Regions from separate parts of the Sphingopyxis indica genome, predicted to be linked through region 2. Evidence: predicted binding sites of a transcription regulator. Region 2 holds the regulator's gene; each other region holds the start of a gene.
What was found. The regulator LexA, encoded in region 2, represses DNA repair genes until DNA is damaged. The targets are predictions, from matches to a motif close to GTTCCNCNCTTGTTCT.
Positions count from the first base shown of each region.

Region 1: the regulator LexA is predicted to act here: its motif matches at 1,904-1,919, upstream of KNJ79_RS04480 (ribonucleoside-diphosphate reductase subunit alpha).
Region 3: the regulator LexA is predicted to act here: its motif matches at 2,222-2,237, upstream of uvrA (excinuclease ABC subunit UvrA).

Region 1 covers NZ_CP076394.1:966,576-971,636, reverse strand. Annotated here, with positions in the region: gene KNJ79_RS04485 (EAL domain-containing protein) at 1-1,260, shown strand, start outside; gene KNJ79_RS04480 (ribonucleoside-diphosphate reductase subunit alpha) at 1,960-3,909, shown strand; gene KNJ79_RS04475 (ribonucleotide-diphosphate reductase subunit beta) at 4,031-5,061, shown strand, end outside.
Region 2 covers NZ_CP076394.1:3,357,371-3,362,431, reverse strand. Annotated here, with positions in the region: gene gltX (glutamate--tRNA ligase) at 1-526, opposite strand, end outside; gene KNJ79_RS15660 (ComEC/Rec2 family competence protein) at 639-2,744, shown strand; gene lexA (transcriptional repressor LexA) at 2,698-3,381, opposite strand; gene KNJ79_RS15650 (molybdopterin molybdotransferase MoeA) at 3,448-4,638, opposite strand; gene moaC (cyclic pyranopterin monophosphate synthase MoaC) at 4,635-5,061, opposite strand, start outside.
Region 3 covers NZ_CP076394.1:2,423,287-2,428,347, forward strand. Annotated here, with positions in the region: gene KNJ79_RS11560 (M13 family metallopeptidase) at 1-2,042, opposite strand, end outside; gene uvrA (excinuclease ABC subunit UvrA) at 2,249-5,061, shown strand, end outside.

The DNA.
Region 1 (5,061 bases), 1.9 Mb from region 2:
TCGGCGCAGCGCGAAAACCCCGTCTCCGGCCTCCCAAACTTCGAGGCACTGCGCAGTCAAACGCCGTTCGGCAGCTCAACGATCATTGCCGCCAAGCTCGTCAATTTCGAGGATCTCGCCGCCTTCCTGCCCGGTGAGGGCAGCCAGCAACTCATCGACCAGGTCGCGCGCCGCCTGACGCTCGCGTGCCACGGGACGCAGCTCCATCACGATCTCGACGGTACGTTCGCCTGGCTCGTTCCCTATTATCAGCACAGCCAGATCGAGGGGCATCTCGCCGGCCTCGCGGCACTGTTCAACGCGCCGCTGACGATCGGCGAGTTCAAGATCGACGTCGCGATCGCCTTCGGCGTCAACGACGAGTTCGAAGGATCGAATGCGCAGCGGCTTGCCGCCGCGCTGGTTGCCGCCGAAAAGTCGATCCGCACGCGCGCGCTGTGGACCAAATATATGCCGCGGCAAAAGGACGATGCCGGCTGGCAATTGAGCTTTCACTCGCAGCTCGAGGATGCGCTCGCCGGCGGCGACATCTGGGTCGCCTTCCAGCCGCAATATCAGATCGCGACCGGCCGCCTCGTCGGCGTCGAGGCGCTCGCGCGCTGGACGCACCCGACGCGCGGGCCGATCCCGCCCGACGAATTCATCGTCCAGGCCGAAAAGAGCCAGGACATCTATCGCCTGACCTTGTTCGTGATGGATCAGGCGATCCGCTCGGCGGCGCAGCTGCGCGACCGCGGCCTCGCGATCAACATGTCGGTCAACCTGTCGGCGGCGCTGCTTGATCACAACGACCTCGTCGGCACGATCCGCGTGATGCTCACCGCGCATCATCTGCCTGCCGAATGGCTGACAATCGAAATCACCGAAACCGCGCAGATCGAAAACAGCCGTCAGGCGCGCCAGACGCTCGCGCAGCTCCGCCGCGCCGGTATCCGCCTGTCGATCGACGATTATGGCACCGGCCAGTCGAACCTCGAATATCTGACCGAGGTCGAGGCCGACGAGATCAAGATCGACAAGCGCTTCGTGATGACGATGCGCGATTCGCAGCGCAACTTCGAAGTGGTCAAGTCGACCATCGACCTGGCGCACCGCCTTGGTGCCGTCGCGGTCGCCGAAGGCATCGAAGATGCTCCGACGATGGCGCTGCTCGAGCAGCTCGGCTGCGACGTCGGTCAAGGTTATCATCTTGGGAAACCGCAGCTTTTCTCCGATCTCGCATCCAGCCTCCTGACCTCTCCGCACAGCCGTACCGCGTAACTGCCAATTTGGTTACGAATTGTTAAGGTTAAGACTCGCTTTACCTTATCTGTTAAGGTATATGGTGTGTTAACTGTCCTGCTTTCGACAGTGCGCATCAGGAGACAAGCAATGGGCTGGTTTTGGCGTTGGATGGGCGGCGGTGGCACCGTGAGCGGTGGTTCGTCGGCCTAAGCCTCCAAAGGATTAGATAAAGGGCCTCGGCATCGCCGGGGCCCTTTTTCGTTGCGCCGGCCGGGACGCCCTGCGCCGCGTCCCATCCACAAGATGTGGTGAGCACCGCCCCAACCGGTCGCCGCCCACCCGATTTTTTTTGCGCTCCCGGCCGCACCGCGCCGCGTCGCCGACACCCGCAGAAAGCCGCGCCTTCGTCCGGCGAAGCGCCCTTCATGCGCGACGAAACGAATCGGAATAGCGACGAGTCGAGTCCCCGATCTGTCATTTACCGTCTTGCATCGACGCGCCGACGTGGCACTATAGGTGGTGGGTCAGCCGAAGGGGGCACCCCAAGCATTAGTATTTGGCCGGAAATGGCGGAATTCCGTCGCCCATCGCATATGGGCTGCGGAAAGACCCTTTCGCGCCCAAAAAAAGTCCCACGCGGGGGGCGGAAAATGTTAGGCTGGGGCTTCGCCCTACGAGTCGAACAAGACGGGAACATCTCGCGCGGCGGCGCGCGGCAGGAAACGGGGTGAAGCAATGGATTTTCGGGAAACGGACCGGGTGGAGACGAACGACGTGGCGACGATGGAACTGGCGAAGAACGACGCGCCCGAAGCGACCGAATCGAAAAGCGATTCGAGCCGCGACGCGGCCAAGCCGAACGACGGCGGCGAGCCGAAGGTTCACGCGCGCCGGTTCGCGGTCGAAACCGACGAAAGCCGCGACGCGCTGCTTACCGATTTCGGCAAGGAAACGCTGAAGGATCGCTATCTCCTCCCCGGCGAATCCTATCAGGATCTCTTCGCGCGCGTCGCCTCGGCCTATGCCGACGATGCCGAACATGCGCAGCGGCTCTACGACTATATCAGCCGCCTGTGGTTCATGCCCGCGACCCCCGTGCTGTCGAACGGCGGCACCGGGCGCGGCCTGCCGATCAGCTGCTACCTCAACAGCGTCGACGACAGCCTCGAGGGCATCGTCGGCACCTGGAACGAGAATGTCTGGCTCGCGAGCCGCGGCGGCGGCATCGGCACCTATTGGGGCGCGGTGCGCGGCATCGGCGAGCCCGTCGGCCTCAACGGCAAGACGAGCGGCATCATCCCCTTCGTCCGCGTGATGGACAGCCTGACCCTCGCGATCAGCCAGGGCTCGCTGCGCCGCGGCTCGGCCGCCTGCTACCTCGACATCTCGCACCCCGAGATCGAGGAGTTCCTCGAGGTGCGCAAGCCCTCGGGCGACTTCAACCGCAAGGCGCTCAACCTCCACCACGGCGTGCTGCTCACCGACGAGTTCATGGAGGCCGTCCGCGACGGCGCCGAATTCAACCTGCGCAGCCCCAAGGACGGCAGCGTGCGCGGCACCGTCGACGCGCGCAGCCTGTTCCAGAAGCTCGTCGAGACGCGCCTCGCGACCGGCGAACCCTATATCATCTTCATCGACCAGGTGAACCGCATGATGCCCAAGCATCACCGCGACCTGGGGCTGAAGGTCACGACCTCGAACCTCTGCTCGGAAATCACCCTGCCGACCGGCCGCGACCATCTCGGCAATGATCGCACCGCGGTCTGCTGTCTCTCCTCGCTCAACCTCGAAACCTGGGACGAGTGGAACGGCGACAAGCGGTTCATCGAGGACGTCATGCGCATGCTCGACAACGTCCTCCAGGACTATATCGACCGCGCCCCGCCCGAAATGGCGCGCGCCAAATATTCGGCGAGCCGCGAACGCAGCGTCGGCCTCGGCGTGATGGGCTTCCACAGCTTCTTGCAGGCGCGCGGCCTGCCGTTCGAGGGGGCGATGGCGAAATCGTCGAACCTTCGGATCTTCAAGCATATCCGCAGCCAGGTCGATCAGGCGTCGATGCTGCTCGCCAAGGAGCGCGGCCCCTGCCCCGACGCCGCCGATCAGGGGGTGATGGAGCGCTTTTCGTGCAAGATGGCGATCGCGCCGACCGCGTCGATCAGCATCATCTGCGGCGGCACCAGCGCGTGCATCGAGCCGATCCCGGCGAATATCTATACCCACAAGACGCTGTCGGGCAGCTTCGTGGTCAAGAACCCGCACCTCGAGGCGCTGCTCGTCGACAAGGCGAAGAACAGCGACAGCATCTGGAACTCGATCCTCGAAAAGGGCGGCAGCGTCCAGCACCTCGACTTTCTGACGCAGGACGAAAAGGACTGCTTCAAGACGAGCTTCGAGATCGACCAGCGCTGGCTACTCGAACTCGCCGCCGACCGCACCCCCTATATCGACCAGGCCGCGTCGCTGAACCTCTTCATTCCCGCCGACGTCGAGAAATGGGACCTGCTCATGCTCCACTATCGCGCGTGGGAACTCGGGATCAAATCGCTCTATTATCTCCGCTCGAAATCGGTCCAGCGCGCCGGCTTCGCGGGCGGGGTCGAGGCCGACAACACGCCCGAGGCGGCAAAATTCGAACTCGCCGCGGGGAGCACCGACTATGACGAGTGTCTGGCCTGCCAGTGACCCGTCGCCACTCCCTCGTCACCCCGGACTTGATCCGGGGTCCACGCGAAGGAGCGCAACCCATCGATGGATTCCGGCTTTCGCCGGAATGACGAACAAGATTTGACCCGAGGATAGACCGATGCCTTTGTTGGAAGCCCGCAAGACCTACAAGCCCTTCGAATATCCCTGGGCCTATGATTTCTGGAAGCGCCAGCAGCAGATCCACTGGATGCCCGAGGAGGTGCCGCTGGGCGAGGATTGCCGCGACTGGGCGCAGAAGATCAGCGATCACGAACGCAATCTGCTCACGCAGATCTTCCGCTTCTTCACCCAGGCCGACGTCGAGGTGCAAGATTGCTACCACGACAAATATGGCCGCGTGTTCAAGCCGACCGAGATCAAGATGATGCTGACCGCGTTCAGCAACATGGAGACGGTGCATATCGCGGCCTACAGCCACCTGCTCGACACGATCGGCATGCCCGAGAGCGAATATGGCATGTTCCTCGAATATGACGAGATGCGCGCGAAGCACGACTATCTCGGCACCTTCGGCGTCGACAGCGACGAAGATATCGCGCGCACGCTCGCGATGTTCGGCGGCTTCACCGAAGGCTTGCAGCTTTTTGCCAGCTTCGCGATGCTGATGAACTTCCCGCGCTTCAACAAGATGAAGGGCATGGGCCAGATCGTCAGCTGGTCGGTGCGCGACGAAAGCCTGCACTGCGAAGGCATCACGCGCCTGTTCCATGCCTTCGTCAAGGAACGCGACTGCCTGACCAAGGCGGTGAAGGAAGACATCATCGACTGCTGCCAGAAAACGGTGCGGCTCGAGGATGCGTTCATCGACCTCGCCTTCGAACAGGGCCCGGTCCCCGGCATGACGCCCAAGGAGATCAAACGCTACATCCGCTACATCGCCGACTGGCGCCTCGGGCAGCTTGGGTTCCAGCCGATCTACATGATCGACGAACACCCCCTCCCCTGGCTCGCCCCGCTCCTGAACGGCGTCGAGCACGCCAACTTCTTCGAAACGCGCGCGACCGAGTACAGCAAGGCCGCGACGCGCGGCGACTGGAACAGCGTGTGGACCAGCTTCGACAACCGCAAGAAGGCCAAAGCCAACGACGACCCGGCCGCCGCGACCGAAGGCGACGAGGGCGAGGATAT
Region 2 (5,061 bases):
GCACGGTCACTTCGCCCTGCACCCGGTCGTCGATCGTCGTCGCGCCGTCCTGCGGCGCGCGCAGGCGGATGACGTGGGGGAGCGCGGGGTCGCCGTCGTCGCGGTCGCGCCACGGGCTGCGGACGCGGAAGGGCTTGCGCTTTTCCTGCGCCTCGGCGCGCATCGCGGCGAGCTCGTCCTGCGTCAGATAGCAGCGATAGGCCTCGCCCTTTGCAAGCAGTTCCTGCGCGACCTCGGCGTGGCGGTCGGCGCGCGCGAACTGATAGACGGCATCGCCGTCCCAATCGAGTTCGAGCCAGCGCATCCCGTCGAGGATCGCCTCGATCGCCGCCTCGGTCGAGCGCGCGCGGTCTGTGTCCTCGATGCGCAGCAGGAATTTGCCGCCGTGATGGCGGGCGAACAGCCAGTTGAACAGCGCGGTGCGCGCGCCGCCGATATGAAGGAAACCGGTCGGCGAAGGCGCAAAGCGCGTTACGACATCGGCGCCGGTCGCTTCGACCGGATCGGTGGGGTTTTGGGTTGCCACTGGCGACTCTTTCAATCAGGTTGCCCGCGCCGCGAGAGCCGGCGCCGCAGGGATCGGGGGTGCCCCTAGCATGGCAACATGGCCGCTTCAAACGCCCATTGCCGGGGCGCCGATGCGGGCGCCGCGGCGGATCGCCGATTGGGTCGAGGCGCGGCTCGACGCCGACCGCGAACGGATCGCGCTGTGGCTGCCCGTCGCGCTCGGTGCGGGGATTGCGAGCTGGTTCGCCTTGCCGCGCGAGATCGACTGGATCGGGCTGCTCTTGCTGCTCGGCGGCGGCGCGCTCACCGGATGGCTGATCGGCTGGCAGCGGCGCTTCGGGCGCGTCGTCGCGATCGGTTGCGCCGCGGTTGCGGCAGGGTTCCTCCTGATCTGGGCGCGCGCGGCGTGGGTCGCGGCGCCGGTGCTCGCCTGGCCCGTGACGACGCAATTTTCGGCGGTCGTCGAAAGCGTCGAACCGCTGCCCGCGCGCGGGCAGGTGCGGCTGGTGCTGCGCCCCGCGGGGCGCCGCGACCTGCCGCCGCGACTGCGCGTGACCTTGCGCGGCGAGCAGGGCCGGGGAATCGTGCCCGGCGAGGCGATCGCGCTGCGCGCGCGGCTGATGCCGCCGCCGACCGCAGGCCTGCCCGGCGGCTATGATTTCGCGCAGCGCGCCTGGTTCGACCAGATCGGCGCGGTCGGCACGGCGCTTGGCGAGATCGCCCGCGCGCCGGGCGCCGGGGAAGGGCGGCCGCCGCTGCGCGCACGGCTGAGCGCGCATATTCATCAAGCGGTGCCGGGATCGCCCGGCGGGGTCGCCGCAGCGCTCGTCACCGGCGATCGCGGCGCGATCAGCGACGACGATGCCGAGGCGATGCGGCGCAGCGGGCTTGCGCACCTGCTGTCGATCAGCGGGCTGCACGTCACCGCGGTGGTCGGTTTCGCGATGCTGCTCGCGATGCGTCTGCTTGGCCTCAATCGGCGGCTCGCGCTTGCGGGCCATGTGCTGCCGCTCGCGGCGGCGGCGGGCGCGCTGGCCGGTGCGGGTTATACCTGGCTCGCGGGGGCCGAGGTGCCGACGCTGCGCTCGCTGATCGCCGCGCTGCTCGTGCTCGCGGCGTTCCTGCTCGGGCGCGAGGCGATCACCTTGCGCCTCGTCGCGGCGGGGGCGCTGCTCGTGCTGGTCTGGCGGCCCGAGGCGCTCGTCGGACCGAGCTTTCAGCTCAGCTTCGCCGCGGTGACCGCGATCATCGCGCTGCACGAGAGCCGCTGGATGCGCGATTTCGTGGGCCGGGGCGACGAGCCGTGGGTCGTGCGCTTCGGCCGCGGCATCGCGGGGTTGGTCATAACCGGGCTCGTCGTCGAGGTCGCGCTCGCGCCGATCGCGCTTTTCCATTTCCACAAGGCGGGACTCTATGGCGCGCTCGCCAACGTCGTCGCGATTCCGCTCACGACTTTCGTCATCATGCCGGCGGAGGCACTGGCGCTGCTGTTCGACGCGGCGGGGATCGGTGCGCTCTTCTGGTGGGTCGCCGGACAGGCGCTCGCCGCGCTGATCGCGCTCGCGCATCACGTCGCGGCGGCGCCGGGCGCGGTCGCGGCGCTGCCGATCTTTCCCGCCTGGGGTTTCGCGCTCGCCGTGCTCGGCGGACTGTGGCTGCTGCTGTGGCAGCGGCGCTGGCGCTTTGCCGGGCTCCTCCCTCTGCTCGCCGGCGGCGCTGCGCTGCTCGCGCAGCCGCGTCCCGATCTGCTGGTCAGCGGCGACGGGCGGCACATCGCCGCAGCGGTGCCGGGCGGCGGCTATGCGCTGCTGCGCGGGCGGGCGGGCGACTATGTGCGCGATGCGATGGCCGAGGCGGCGGGGGTCGACGAACCGCTCGGCGCGCTCACCGATCTGGACCATGTGGCGTGCAACCGCGATTTCTGCCGCTGGCGCCAGCGCGGGCGCACGATCCTCGCGCAGCGCGGCTACGACCGCATCGACGGCGCGGCGATGGCGCCCGCCTGCGCTGCGGCCGATGTCGTGATCAGCCACCGCTGGCTGCCGCGCGAATGCCGCGCACGCTGGCTGACGGTCGACCGCGACAGCCTGGCCGAAAGCGGCGGGCTCGCGCTCTATCTCGGAAGCGCGCCGCAGGTTGCCACCGCGCTACGCCGCGGCGACGAACATCCGTGGCGGCGCCCGCTTGCGGTCAGTGGTAACGACGAAGCAGTCCCGACAAACGCCCTTGCACCATGACGCGCTCGGCCTCGTAGCGCTGCGGCTCGTAGGAACTGTTCGCCGGGTCGAGCCGGATCATCCGGCCCTCGCGGCGGAAATATTTGAGCGTCGCGTCCTGCCCGTCGACCAGCGCGACGACGATGTCGCCCTCGCGCGCCGTGTCGGCCTTCTGGATCAGCGCATAATCGCCGTCGAGGATGCCCGCCTCGATCATCGAATCGCCCGAGACCTCGAGCGCATAATGATCGCCCGCACCGAGCAGCGCCGCGGGGACCGCGAGCTGGTTGTGATCCTCGAACGCCTCGATCGGCACGCCCGCGGCGATGCGGCCGTGGAGCGGCACTTCGACGATGTCGTTCGCGGCGACCGGCTTGAGCGCCGGCGGCGCCTTGCGCAGCGGGGTCACATTGTCGCGATGGTCGTGCATCGCGCTCTTCGCGCCCTCGGGGAGCCGGATCACCTCGAGCGCGCGCGCGCGATTGGGCAGGCGGCGAAGAAAACCCCTTTCTTCCAAGGCACTTATTAGACGGTGGATGCCCGATTTCGACTTGAGGCCCAGCGCCTCCTTCATCTCCTCGAACGAGGGCGAGATGCCGCTTTCGTCGAGTTTCTGCTGGATGAAGTGGAGCAGTTCATGCTGCTTCGCGGTCAACATCGCTTAGGTCTCCATGCTGCCATATCCGGACATATGGAGAACGATAGAGGAACAGAGCGGAACTTGTCAAGCGATGGCGATATAGTCCGCCGGCTCGCCCGCCGCGCGCGCCGGGGCGCCGATGTCGCGGATCACCAGCGCGTTGGCGCCGCCGAGCGGGAAGGTGCGGCCGCTGTCCTGCCCGTCGAACAGATGCAGTGCGCCGCGATCGAGCCGTGCGCGCAGATAGTCGCGCCGCGTCTTGCCCGGCCCAAGCGGCTTTGCGAGCGGCGCCGAGAGGACCGGCGGCAGCGGCGCCGCCGCGCCGGCGAGATGGCGGACGAGCGGCAGGAGAAACAGCGTCGCGGTCACGAAGGCCGAGGCGGGATTGCCCGGTAGGCCGAGCAGCAGCGCGTCGCCGAGCGTCCCCGCGATCAGCGGCTTGCCGGGTTTCATCGCGACCTTCCAGAAATCGACGCGGCCCCCGGCGTCGCCGAGCGCGCCCTGCACATGATCGTGGTCGCCGACCGACGCACCGCCGACGGTGACGATCACGTCGTGATGCCGCGCGAGATCCTGAAGCGCTGCGGCGATCCGCGCGCGCGCATCGCCGACGTGAAGCGGCAGGCCGGTGCGCGCGGGTTCGCCCGCGAGCATCGCGGCGAGCATCACGCCGTTGCTGTCGGGGATCTGGCCGGGCGCGAGCGGGCGGCCCGGTTGCACAAGCTCGTCGCCGGTGGTCAGGATCGCGACGCGCGGGCGGCCGCCGACGTGCAGCTGGCTCGCCCCGCTCATCACCGCGGCGGCGATCGCGCCGGGGGTGAGGCGGGTTCCGGCGGCGAGCAGCCGCTCGCCCGCGGCGAAATCGCTCGCGCGGGCGCGGACGTGCTGGCGCTCGCGGATGGCGTCGGAGGTCGTGAGTGCCAGCCGCCCGCCCTCGGCCGCGACATCCTCCTGAATGACGACGGTATCGGCGCCTTCGGGAAGCATCGCGCCGGTGAAGATGCGCATCGCTTCGCCCGCCGCCAGCGCATGGGCGGGCGGGCCGCCCGCGGCGCTTTCGCCGGCGATCGTCCACGGCCCGGGCAGATCGGCACAGCGGACCGCATAGCCGTCCATCGCCGACAACGGCGCGGCGGGCTGATCGCGCAGCGCGACGACATCCTCCGCCAGATAGCGGCCGAGTGCGTCGCAAAAAGCGACATTCTCGCCCGCAAGCGGAGGCCGAAGCGCGAGCAGGCGCGCCTGCGCCTCTTCGACGGGGAGGAGCGCGCTCATTCGGCGCGCCAGTCGCCCGAGCGGCCGCCGCTCTTTTCGAGCAGGCGGATATCGCCGATCAGCATCGCGCGGTCGAGCGCCTTCGCCATGTCGTAGAGGGTGAGGAGCGCGACGGACGCCGCGGTGAGCGCTTCCATCTCGACCCCCGTCGGGCCGGTCGTTGCCGCGGCCGCGCGCACCGAAATGCCGTCCTCCTCCCACGCGAAATCGACCGCCACGCTGGTCAGCGCGATCGGGTGGCAGAGCGGGATCAGCTCGGCGGTGCGCTTGGCGGCCATGATCCCGGCGATGCGCGCGGTCGAGAGTATGTCGCCCTTGGGCGCGTTGCCGCTGCGGATCGCGGCGAGTGCGTCGGCGGACATCGCGATACGCCCCCCGGCGACGGCGCGCCGTTCGGTCGCGGGCTTGGCGCCGACGTCGACC
Region 3 (5,061 bases), 930 kb from region 2:
CAGATGCGGGTCCGCGCCTCGGGCTTCAGATAATATTTGGCCTCGGGCGTGACGTTGAACGCCTTGTACCAGGCGTCGACGTTGCGCGTCGGGCCGATGATGCGCCAGCGCGCCGGGCTATGCTCGTCGCTCGCCACCTGCTGCTTGATCGCGTCCTCGCGCGCCTTGTCGCGCCACGCCTGCGCAAAGGCGAGGAAGAAGCGCTGGTCGCCGGTCAGTCCGTCGATCACCGGCGCCTCCTTGCCGCCGAGCGAGCGGTGATAGGCGTCATAGGCGATTTCGAGCCCTGCGAGGTCGGCGATATTCTCGCCCATCGTCAGGTCCGGATTGATGAAGGCGCCGGGCGCCGCCTCATAGGTTGCATATTGCGCGCCGAAACCCTTCGCCTGCTCCTCGAAGCGCCGGGCATCGGCGGGTGTCCACCAGTCGCGCACCGCGCCGCTTGCGTCGATCTTGCGCCCTTGATCGTCGAAACCATGGCTGATCTCGTGGCCGATCACCGCGCCGATCGCGCCATAGTTGACCGCGTCGTCGACTCCCTCGCTGAAATAGGGCGCCTGCAAGATACCCGCCGGGAAGACGATCTTGTTTTCGAGCCCGCCATTATAGGCGTTCACTTCCTGCGCGTTCATCGCCCATTTCTTGCGGTCGACGGGCTTGTCCAGATCCTCCAGCGCATAGGCATATTCGAACGCGGCGCTGCGCTCGACATTGCCATAGAGATCGGCGGGATCGAGCTTCAGCGCCGAATAGTCGCGCCACTTGTCGGGATAGCCGACCATCACGTCCATCCTGTCGAGCTTGGCGAGCGCGGCCTCCTTGGTCGCCGGCGCCATCCAGCTGTTGCCGCGGATGCGGTCGCCCATCGCGAGTTTCAGGTTAGCGACCAGCGCTTCCATCTTGGCCTTGGCGCTCGGCGGGAAATATTTCGCCGCATATTCGCGCCCGACGAGCTCGCCGAGGCTGCCGTCGACCAACGTCAGCCCGCGCTTCCACCGCGGACGCAGCTCGCTCACGCCGCTCATGACTTTCGTAAACTCGAATCGGTTGTCGACGAACGCTTTCGACAAATAGGGCGCCGCATTGTCGGCGACGTGAAAATCCTGCCACAGCTTCAGCGTGTCGAGCGGGGTCTTCGCATAGAGCGCCGCAATATCCCTGATCGCGGTATTTTCATTGACGATGATCCGCTTCTGCGCCGGGATCTGTGCGCCTTCGAACCAGGCGTTCCAGTCGAGCCCGGGCGCATAGGCGGCCAGCTCGGCCGCCGACATCGGGTTGTTGATCTTGCCGAGGTCGCGGCGGTCGGCGATCGGCCAGCTCGCCTTCGCAATTTCCGTTTCGAACGCCATTATTGTGTCGGCCGCCTTTTCGGGCGCCGGATTGCCGATCAGCTTCATCGTGCGCACGATATAGGCGCGATAGGCGTCGCGCTGCGTCTTGAACTGGTCCGACAGATAATATTCGCGGTCGGGAAGCCCGATCCCGCCCTGCCCCAGCCACAGCACGTTCGTCGTCGGATCGTCGGTGTCGGCATAGGGGCCGCCGCCGACGATGCTGTAACCGAATGCCCCCTGCGAACGCCCCATGAAGCGCGCCATTTCGGATTTGTCCTTGATCGCCGCGACGCGTGCGAGGTCGGCCTTGAGCGGCGCCGCGCCGAGCGCTTCGACGCGCGCTTCGTCCATGAAGCTCTGATAGAGCGCGCCGACCTGGCTGGTCGCCGGCGCCTGCGTCACCAGCGCGCGGAGCTGGCGCTGCGTCAGGTTATAGACGTCGTAATCGACCCCTGCCGACGCCTGATCGGCCGGAATTTCCGTATTCATGAACCAGGTGCCATTGGCGTAGCGGTCGAAATCGTCGCCCGGCCTGACCGACGTATCGCGCGCGTCGAGATCGACGCCCCAGTTGCCGAATTTGAGCGGTGCGAGCGATCCGGTATCGGCCGCCGCTTCGGTCGCGGGCGCCGCGTCCGACTGCGCGAGCGCGGCGGGGCCGGCGAGCGCGAGCGACGCCGCCGACAGGAGCAGGAAATATTTCATCGAATGTCCCCGTTTGATATTGCGATGGTCCGGCATGTGACGCGCAGGGTGCGCCCGCACGGCCTTTCTGGCAAGCGTCGGAAATGCTTCGACGAACGGCGCTCGGGCCGCGCCGGCATCTTGCGCCGCGCCGCCCGGTGCCCCATGTTTCGGGTCATCGCGCAGCCTCTTGCGCATCAAGAACAAATCTGGAACACACCCCTCCCATGAGTCTGACCCACATCTCGGTGCGCGGCGCGCGCGAGCATAATCTGAAGGGCGTCGACGTCGACCTGCCGCGCGACAGCCTGATCGTCATCACCGGCCTGTCGGGAAGCGGCAAGTCGAGCCTGGCATTCGACACCATCTATGCCGAAGGCCAGCGCCGCTATGTCGAGAGCCTGTCGGCCTATGCCCGCCAGTTCCTCGAGATGATGCAAAAACCCGACGTCGAGCATATCGACGGCCTGTCGCCCGCGATCAGCATCGAGCAGAAGACGACGAGCCGCAACCCGCGCTCGACGGTCGCCACCGTCACCGAAATCTATGACTATATGCGCCTGCTCTGGGCGCGCGTCGGCATCCCCTATTCGCCCGCGACGGGCGAGCCGATCAGCGCGCAGAGCGTCGCCGACATGGTCGACCGCGTGAAGGCGCTGCCCGAGGGGACGCGCGCCTATCTGCTCGCCCCCGTCGTGCGCGGGCGCAAGGGCGAGTATAAGAAGGAGCTCGCGCAGTGGCAGAAGGAAGGCTTCACGCGCGTTCGCATCGACGGCGAGTTTTACGAGATCGAGGACGCGCCGGCGCTCGACAAGAAATACAAGCATGACATCGAGGTCGTCGTCGACCGCATCGTCGTGCGCGAAGGCATCGAAACGCGGCTCGCCGACAGTTTCGAAACCGCGCTCAAGCTCGCCGAGGGGCTGGCATATGTCGATCTTGCGGATACGACGGTGGCCGAGGCAATGTCCCCCTCCCGCTTGCGGGAGGGGTTAGGGGTGGGCGCGAGCGAAGCGAGCCCTGCCAGCGGCGACCCCACCCCCGACCCCTCCCGCAAGCGGGAGGGGGGAATGGCAGGCGCCGGCATCCCCGCGAACCGCATCATCTTTTCCGAGAAATTCGCCTGTCCCGTGTCGGGCTTCACCATCGCCGAGATCGAGCCGCGGCTGTTCAGCTTCAACGCGCCGCAGGGCGCGTGCCCGGCGTGCGACGGGCTCGGCGAGCGGCTCGAGTTCGACCCCGAACTCGTCGTCCCCAACCATGCGCTGAGCCTGAAGAAGGGCGCGGTGGTGCCGTGGGCGAAATCGAATCCGCCCTCGCCCTATTACATGCAGGTGCTCGAAAGCCTGGCGAAGGCCTACGACTTCGACCTCAATACGCCGTGGCAGGACCTGCCCGGCGGGGTGCAGCAGATCATCCTCTATGGCAGCGGCGGGATGCCGGTCGAGCTGACCTTCAAGGACGGCCGCCGCACCTATACGACGCACAAGGCGTTCGAGGGCGTCATCGGCAACCTCAACCGGCGGATGCTCCAGACCGAGAGCGCGTGGATGCGCGAGGAGCTGGGCAAATATCAGACCGCGCAGCCGTGCGAGACGTGCCACGGCGCGCGGCTGCGCCCCGAACCGCTCGCGGTTAGAATCGCGGGTGAGAATATCAGCCAGTCGGCGCAGCGCAGCGTCGCCGACGCCTATGCGTGGTTCGGCACCCTCGAAGAGAAGCTGAACGATCAGCAGAAGCAGATCGCGAAGGCGATCCTGAAAGAGATCAACGAGCGGCTGGGCTTCCTCAACAATGTCGGGCTCGACTATCTCAACCTCAACCGCACCAGCGGCACGCTGTCGGGCGGCGAGAGCCAGCGCATCCGCCTTGCGAGCCAGATCGGCAGCGGGCTGTCGGGCGTGCTCTATGTCCTCGACGAGCCGAGCATCGGCCTGCACCAGCGCGACAACGACCGGCTGCTCGAAACCTTGAAGCGGCTCCGCGACCTCGGCAACACGGTGATCGTCGTCGAGCATGACGAAGATGCGATCCGCAGCGCCGACCATGTCGTCGACATGGGCCCCGGCGCGGGGGTCCACGGCGGCGAGATCGTCGCCGAGGGCACGCTGAAACAGGTGCTCGCGAACAAGAAGAGCCTGACCGCGGCCTACCTCACCGGCGCCAGGAAGATCGAGGTGCCGGCGCACCGCCGCCCCGGCAACGGCTTCGACCTGGTGCTGAAGGGCGCGCGCGCGAACAATCTGCAAAATGTCACCGCGACGATCCCGCTCGGCACCTTCACCTGCGTCACCGGCCTGTCGGGGTCGGGCAAGTCGAGCCTGATCATCGACACGCTCTACGCCGCCGCGGCGCGCACGCTCAACGGCGCGCGGCTCGTCGCGGGGCCGCACGAGGCGCTGACCGGGCTCGAGCATCTCGACAAGGTGATCGACATCGACCAGTCGCCGATCGGCCGCACCCCGCGCTCGAACCCCGCGACTTATACGGGCGCCTTCACGACGATCCGCGACTGGTTCGCGGGGCTGCCGGAGGCGCAGGCGCGCGGCTACAAGCCGGGGCGCTTCAGCTTCAACGTCAAGGGCGGGCGCTGCGAAACCTGCACCGGCGACGGGCTGATCAAGATCGAGATGCACTTCCTGCCCGACGTCTATGTGACGTGCGAGACGTGCCACGGCAAACGCTACAACCGCGAAACGCTGGAGGTGAAGTTCAAGGGCAAGAGCATCGCCGACGTGCTCGACATGACGGTCGAGGACGCCGCCGACTTCTTCAAGGCGGTGCCCGCGATCCGCGACAAGATGGCGATGCTGTGCCGCGTCGGGCTCGGCTATATCAAGGTCGGGCAACAGGCGACGACCTTGTCGGGCGGCGAGGCGCAGCGCGTCAAGCTGGCGAAGGAGCTGTCGCGCCGCTCGACCGGGCAGACGCTCTATATCCTCGACGAGCCGACGACGGGGTTGCATTTCGAGGATGTGAGGAAGCTGCTCGAAGTGCTGCAGGCGCTGGTCGATCAGGGCAACAGCGTGGTGGTGATCGA